One region of the Burkholderia sp. NLJ2 genome, then DNA from elsewhere that is predicted to be linked to it. Evidence: riboswitches for the same ligand, from Rfam matches in the RefSeq annotation. Region 1 holds a riboswitch; the other holds the start of a gene.
The links. A riboswitch is a leader RNA that binds a small molecule or an ion and turns the genes downstream of it on or off. The one in region 1 is predicted to bind FMN.
Positions count from the first base shown of each region.

Region 1 (3,407 bases):
ACGCGACGTTCGCCGCGACCGACCACACCGGCGTCAGCGAGAACAGCGCGCCGGCCGACAGGCTGCCCGCGTTGAAGTCGCGCGGCTGCGCGCCCGCGAATTTCTCGACGCCGGCCGGATCCGGGTCGACCTTCACATGCTCGAAGCGGCCGCCGACGCTCAGCTTCAGCGCGGGCACGACCTGCCATTCCTCGAGGCCGAACAGCGCGACGCTGTTCGTGCGCGTCGACGGCACGAGCAATTCGTCGCCGAGCGCGGAGAACGTGTTCTGGCCGAACTGCACGCCGATCGCGCCTTCGAACGGGCCGATCTTGCGATGCCGCGCCTCGATGCGCGCCTCGTAGCCGCGGTTGCGGAACGTGGTTGCCGTCTCGCCGTTGTCGACTTCCTTGTGGCGGTAGTCGGTGTACGCGAAGTCGAATTTCAGCTTCGTGAACGGCCCGCTCAGGTTGCGCACCTCGGACGCGAGCGCAAGGCGTTCCTGGCGCATCCGCAGCCGCACGTCGCTCTCCGCGACGGAGCCGTAGTTCGATTCGTAGCCGCTGTACGACAGGCCCGCGAAGCCGTCCGCCCACGTGTACGACGCGCCGACCGCGCCGCCGTGCACGCGGCCGTCGCTGTTCGGCACGCTGCCTTCCGGCTGCGGCGTGTCGGGGCCGTCGATCGCGCGTTGCGCGCTGCTGCGCGCGTAGCCGGGAATGCGCAGCTTGCTCGTTTCGCGGTCGAACGCGTCGACGTGGAACGCGAAGCGGCCGTTGCCGCCTTCGACCTGCGCGGCGCCCGCGCGCACGGAATTCGCGCCGCCGTAGCGCGCGTCGAGCGCACCCGTCACGCCTTCGATCGCTTCGCGCGGAATCCGGTTGTCGATCGTGTTGACGACGCCGCCCACCGCGTTGCCGCCGTACAGCAGCGCGGCCGGGCCGCGCACGATTTCGACGCGTTCGATCGACAGCGGATCCTGCGGCACCGCATGGTCGTACGACAGCGACGACGCGTCGTAGGACGCGACGCCGTTCTGCAGCAGCCGGATCCGGTCGCCGTCCATCCCGCGGATGATCGGACGGCCGACCATCGGCCCGTAGGTGGTGGTCGACACGCCGGGCAGGCCGTTGAGCGTTGCGCCGAGCGAATCGGCCTGGCGGCGCGTCAGCGCGTCGCCGGAAAGCTGGACGGTCGGTGCGATCAGTTCGGTATCGCCGAGCGGGTTCGCGGTCACGAAGATCGGTGCGAGCGGGGTGGCCGCAGGCGTGCCCGACGCGGCGGGCGCATCGGACTGCGCGTGCGCGACGGCGGCGAACAGCATCAGCGAAAGGGGCGAAAGCGGGCGAAGCGGTAGACGAGGGAGGTCGCGCATGGTCGGTGAATCGGTTGGAATCGGATCGGATAACGAGCGATGCGGGTCACGGCTGGATACGATATATTGTTGCGTCAACGACGCGTTTGACCCGTTGGAACATGGCTCGGCGAGGCTCGGCCACCCACGGTGGAACGGCGTCGGGCGGACGAGCACGCGAAATGATATGTTATATCATTTCAAATTCCAAGCCGGCTGGCGGGGTTTCGTCGGGTTTCTGTCGGATCGGTGAAATGGGAGGCGGGAGCGGAAACCGGCGACGGGACGCGTCGGCCGGCATTCGTCGGGCGCGTCGACCGCATGAAACGGTTCAGCCGGCTTCGGGCAACCTGCGCGACGAGACTGTGATAGATTTCCGTCGCGGCCAATTTGCCGCGAACGTTCTCAGGGCGGGGTGAAATTCCCCACCGGCGGTAATCGCGCGATTGCGCGTAGCCCGCGAGCGCTTGCCGGGGATGGTTGTCACGGCAAGGTCAGCAGACCCGGTGTGATTCCGGGGCCGACGGTTAAAGTCCGGATGAGAGAGAGCGGGGTTCGTTGCGTACGCAAGGTACGCGGCTTGTCCCTGTGCGCCCATTCAACTCACACAGGATCAGCCGATGACCCAGATTTCCCACGTTTCCCCAACTGTCGCTCCCCGTATCGCTTTTGTGCAGTCGTGCTGGCACAAGGAGATCGTCGACCAGTGCCGAATCGCGTTTGTCGATGCACTGGGCAACGCGAACATGAGCGAATCGGATTGCGATTTCTTCGAAGTGGCCGGCGCCTTCGAGATTCCGCTGCATGCCAAATTGCTCGCGAAAACCGGCAAATACGCGGCCATCGCCTGTGCCGGGCTGGTTGTCGATGGCGGCATCTATCGCCATGACTTCGTCGCGCAAACGGTGATTTCGGGCCTCATGCAGGTACAGCTCGAAACCGAGGTGGTGGTGTTGTCGGCGGTGCTGACGCCGCATCATTTCCATGGATCGGACGAGCACGTCAAGTTCTTCCACGAACACTTCCTCGTGAAAGGTGCGGAGCTCGCGCACGCATGCGTCGATACGATCGGCAAGGTTGCGGCGCTCAAGGCGGAATCCGCGGCCACTGCGATGAAGCAGGCCGCCTGACGCTTGAGCCGCGCGATTTGGCGCGCGACACACGCTGTTCAGGGCGGGCCGCCGCGCGACGGACGACGTCGCGTGGCGGCGTTGCGGTCAGGTTCGCGTCACGGCGCGAAGAACACGTCCGTGCGGTTCGTCAGGTTGCCCGCGCTGGTCTGGACGAAGAATGGATGGAACGACGACGACGGGCCGACGTCGAGGCCCTGATAGTCGCCGATGAAGAAGCCTTCCGCGTTCGGCGCGAGCTTCATGTCGAACGGGCCGCCAACGCGCCGCTCGGCGACGAACGTGGTGCCGCCGTCGAGCGAGATCTTGCGCCAGAAGCCCGTCGGCAGCGTCGTCGTGTTCCCGGCCAGCAGGTCGCGGAAATCGTAGTGGGTGACCATCACGGCGCTTGCGTTGTCGACACGCACCGACGGATTGAAGGCCGGCCGGCCGGTCGGCGTGTTGACCTGCAGCGGCGCGCTCCAGGATGCGCCGCCGTCCTTCGACGTCGATAGCGCGATCTCGTCGTACTTGCCGCCGTTGAAGCGGCTGTCCTGCCACGCGACGTAAAGCTGGCCCGACGCGGGATCGATCGCGGGCTCGGGAATGATGTCGCCGGTGCGCACGGGTTCGCCGGTGTTCGGGTCCGTCACGCCGACCGTCTGCAATCCTGCGATCACCTGCGGCTTCGTCCACGTCGCGCCGTCGTCGGTCGACTTGATGAACGCGACCTTGCCGGCGGCCTTGCTGAACGGCGGCTGGATCAGGTTGAAGAAATCGTAGAGCGTGCCGCTCTTCGGATCGACGACGATCTGGTTGCCGATCGTCTGCTGGCGCGACGGCACGTGGACGATGACCTTCGCCTTGCTCCACGTCTTGCCGCCGTCGGTCGTCTTCGAGAACAGCGTCGGCCCGCGGAATGCCTGCGTGTGCAGGTTCGCGTACGGGTTGCCGTTCGGCAGTTC
Region 1 is NZ_CP137810.1:1,085,736-1,089,142, reverse strand. Features, by position in the region: gene R9B84_RS27170 (TonB-dependent receptor) at 1-1,354, opposite strand, end outside; FMN riboswitch at 1,731-1,887, shown strand; gene R9B84_RS27165 (6,7-dimethyl-8-ribityllumazine synthase) at 1,954-2,463, shown strand; gene R9B84_RS27160 (sialidase family protein) at 2,562-3,407, opposite strand, start outside.

Region 2 (3,407 bases), on a different replicon from region 1:
CGTTCTGGATCGTTGCCGTGCTCGGCGTGCTGGCGCTCGGCGGCGTCGCCGCGCTCGTGCCGAACCGCCACGACAGCGGGCCGGTCGGCCTCGGCCACGAGGTGCGCGTGCTGAAGGAGCCGCAGGTGTGGCTCGCGCTGCTGATGACGGTGCTCGGCTTCGGCGGCGTGTTCGTCGTGTTCACGTATATCGCGCCGATTCTCGAGACGGTAGCGGGCTACGCACCGCGCTCGGTCGCGCTGATCCTCGTGCTGTTCGGCGCGGGGCTGACGATCGGCAATACGATCGGCGGCAAGCTCGCCGACCGCGCGCTGATGCCGTCGCTGATCGCGATCCTCGTCGCGCTGATGGCCGTGATGGCCGTGTTCGCGAAGACGAGCCACCTGCCGGTCGCGGCCGCCGTCACCGTATTCGTGTGGGGGATCGCCGCGTTCGCGACGGTGCCGCCGCTGCAGGCACGCGTGGTCGAGAAGGCCGCGAGCGCGCCGCATCTCGCGTCGACGCTCAATATCGGCGCGTTCAACGTCGGCAATGCGGGCGGCGCGTGGCTCGGCGGCCTCGCGCTGGAACACGGCTTCGCGCTCGATGCGCTGCCGTGGGTCGCCGTCGCGGTGACGTTCGCGGCGCTCGTCGTTACGTGGCTCGCAATGCGGCTCGACGCGCGGGCACCGGCAAGCGGTGCGGCGCCGGCGGCGCAATGAGCGGCGCAACGACGACGCATTCGCGACGTCATGGCGACGCCATAGCGGCAGGAAAAGGTTCGCGAGAAACGCATTCCTCCGCGATGCTGATAACGGTGTGAAGATAACTTCGTTTGCCCGCGCAAGGCCGGGTGATAGCGTCTCGATACGCGCCATTGCTGGCGCAACCCGATTCCGATCCCGGCTTACCCCATACGCAGGGCCGCGCAGCGGCCCGGAGGCAATGCTATGTCTTCACCCCTGGCGCTGGTGCGCGATGTGTCTTCCTTCGAGTCCGGCGATGCCGCCGACGCGCGGACGTCTGCGTCGCTCGACCTTCTCGAGCAGGTCGTCGGCGTGAACCTCGCGCGCTTGCGCGCCGAGCGACAACTGTCGCTCGATGCGCTTGCGCGGCTGTCCGGCGTGTCGCGCGCGATGCTCGCGCAGATCGAGTCGGCGCGCAGCGTGCCGTCGATCAAGGTGCTCTGCAAGATCGCCGCGGCGCTGAAGGTGTCGGTCGCCGCATTCCTGCGCCGCCATGCGGTGAACGGCTTCGAGCACCTGGCGGCCGAGCGCGCGTCGCGCGTCGTCAGCTCGAACGGCCGTTTCTCGGCACGTGCGCTGTACCCGGAAGGCGAGCCGGCCGCGGCCGAATTCCACGAGCTGCGGATCGCGCCGCTGCATACGGAGCCCGGCACGCGCCGCGCGCCCGGCACGACGGTCAACCTGGTCGTCAGCGAGGGCACGCTCGAAGTCAGCGTGCATGACCGCCGCCAGTTGCTCGCGACCGGCGACGCGATCGTGTTCGATGCCGACCAGCCGTACAGCCTGCGCAACCCGGGCGACAGCGAAGCGCGCGCGTTCCGCGTGACGGTGAGCCCCGAAGTGCCGCCGCGCTGGCTCGTGCCCGACGCGGCGCACGCGGCCGGCTGATCGTGCGGGCCGCACGGAGCGGTTGCCGCCCCCATATCGGGCGGGATCGCGGCGCGGCCGTCGGCCGTTTGGACGATGCCGTTAGACGGAGTCGTCAGTAAGGTTATCCATGTTGTTCGCTGCGCCGCGCGCGCGGCTGTTGTATGCTTGGCCCGCCGTTGATGGGCAGCCCCCATCCGGCAATCAGTGCGTCTTCAGGGCGGGGCGAAATTCCCCACCGGCGGTAGGCTGGCGTAAGCCGGCGAGCCCGCGAGCGCCCGCGCAACCGCGCGGGGTCAGCAGATCTGGTCGAATGCCAGAGCCGACGGTCACAGTCCGGATGAGAGAAGATGTGCAGATAGTCATGTCCGCCAGGGCCGCTTCGCGATGCGTGCGAAGCGGGTTGTCGTTCTGTCTGTTTGCAATGCCCTGAAACGTTTTTCGCCCAAATCGTATTTGCGAGGAGCGTTTCACATGTCCTTGATGTCCCTTTCGTCGGCTCCCGCCGACGCCTTTGCCGATCTCCCGTTGCTGGATTCCGAACCGGTGCCGCCGCGCATCGCCGCTGCGCTCGAAGCGATGCGCGCGGGCCGCGCGGTCGTGCTGCAGGACGATCACGACCGCGAGAACGAGGCCGACCTGATCGTCGCCGCCGAGCGCATCACGCCCGAGACGATGGCGCTGTTGATCCGCGAGTGCAGCGGCATCGTGTGCCTGTGCCTGACCGACGACACGGTGCGCGCGCTCGAGCTGCCGCCGATGGTGCAGACCAACGAGAGCCGCAACGGCACCGCGTTCACCGTCTCGATCGAGGCGCGCGAAGGCGTGCATACGGGCGTATCGGCGGCCGACCGCGTGACGACGATCCGCGCGGCGATCGCCGACAATGCGAAGCCGCACGACATCGTGCGTCCGGGCCACGTGTTTCCGTTGCGTGCACAACCAGGCGGCGTGCTGGCGCGCCGCGGTCACACCGAAGGCACGGTCGACCTGTCGATCCTTGCGGGCCTGAAGCCGGCCGGCGTGCTGTGCGAGCTGATGAATCCGGACGGCACGATGACGCGCGGCGACGACGTCGAGCGTTTCGCGCAACAGCATGGATTGCCGATGCTGACGATCGCGGAACTCGTCGAATTCCGCGCGGCGCTGGCGGCTGCGCGCGAGCGTTGCTGCGAACCGGCCTGAGCGAGGAGGGAGCGGGCGCGTTCGCGCGCCCTTGACCTGGCGCGCGTGAACCGCCGCATGCCGGGTCGGCCTGACCCGGCCTGAATGAACGTCAGGACTGCACGTCGCCGAATTCGCCGCGCATGCCGGCTTCGACGAGCGCCGGCAGTTCGTCCATCCTGCGCATGATCCGCGTGATGCCCATCGAGCGCAGCGCGTCCGCGTAGTTGTCGGGGATGTGGCTTGCGCCGACGAATGCGATCGTCTTCATTCCTGCCGCGCGTGCGGCATTCAACCCCGATACGCTGTCCTCGACGACGATGCAGCGCGCCGGCGCCACGCCGAGCGTCTGCGCCGCATGCAGGTAAACGTCGGGGTAGGGCTTCGGCCGCGACACCTGCTCGGAACTGAACACGCGCTCGCCGAAGATCTCGGTGAGCGACGCGCGCTTCAGCGAGTTGCGCACGCGCACGAGCCGGCTGTTCGACACGACCGCGGCCGGCAGGCTGACCTTCAGCAACGCGTCGCGCACGCCGGTGATCGGCGCGAGCGATTGCGCCAGCGCGATCTCGATGTTGTGCTCGATGGTCTCGATGAAGTTGGCGGGCATCTCGACCCCGAAGCGGGATTCGAGCCCCGACAGGAAACGCG
Region 2 is NZ_CP137808.1:3,041,575-3,044,981, reverse strand. Features, by position in the region: gene R9B84_RS14045 (MFS transporter) at 1-701, shown strand, start outside; gene R9B84_RS14040 (helix-turn-helix domain-containing protein) at 930-1,613, shown strand; FMN riboswitch at 1,800-1,948, shown strand; gene ribB (3,4-dihydroxy-2-butanone-4-phosphate synthase) at 2,067-2,777, shown strand; gene R9B84_RS14030 (HAD family hydrolase) at 2,869-3,407, opposite strand, start outside.
Region 2: it holds a riboswitch for FMN, as region 1 does, so the genes downstream of both, ribB (3,4-dihydroxy-2-butanone-4-phosphate synthase) here and R9B84_RS27165 (6,7-dimethyl-8-ribityllumazine synthase) in region 1, are expected to answer to the same signal.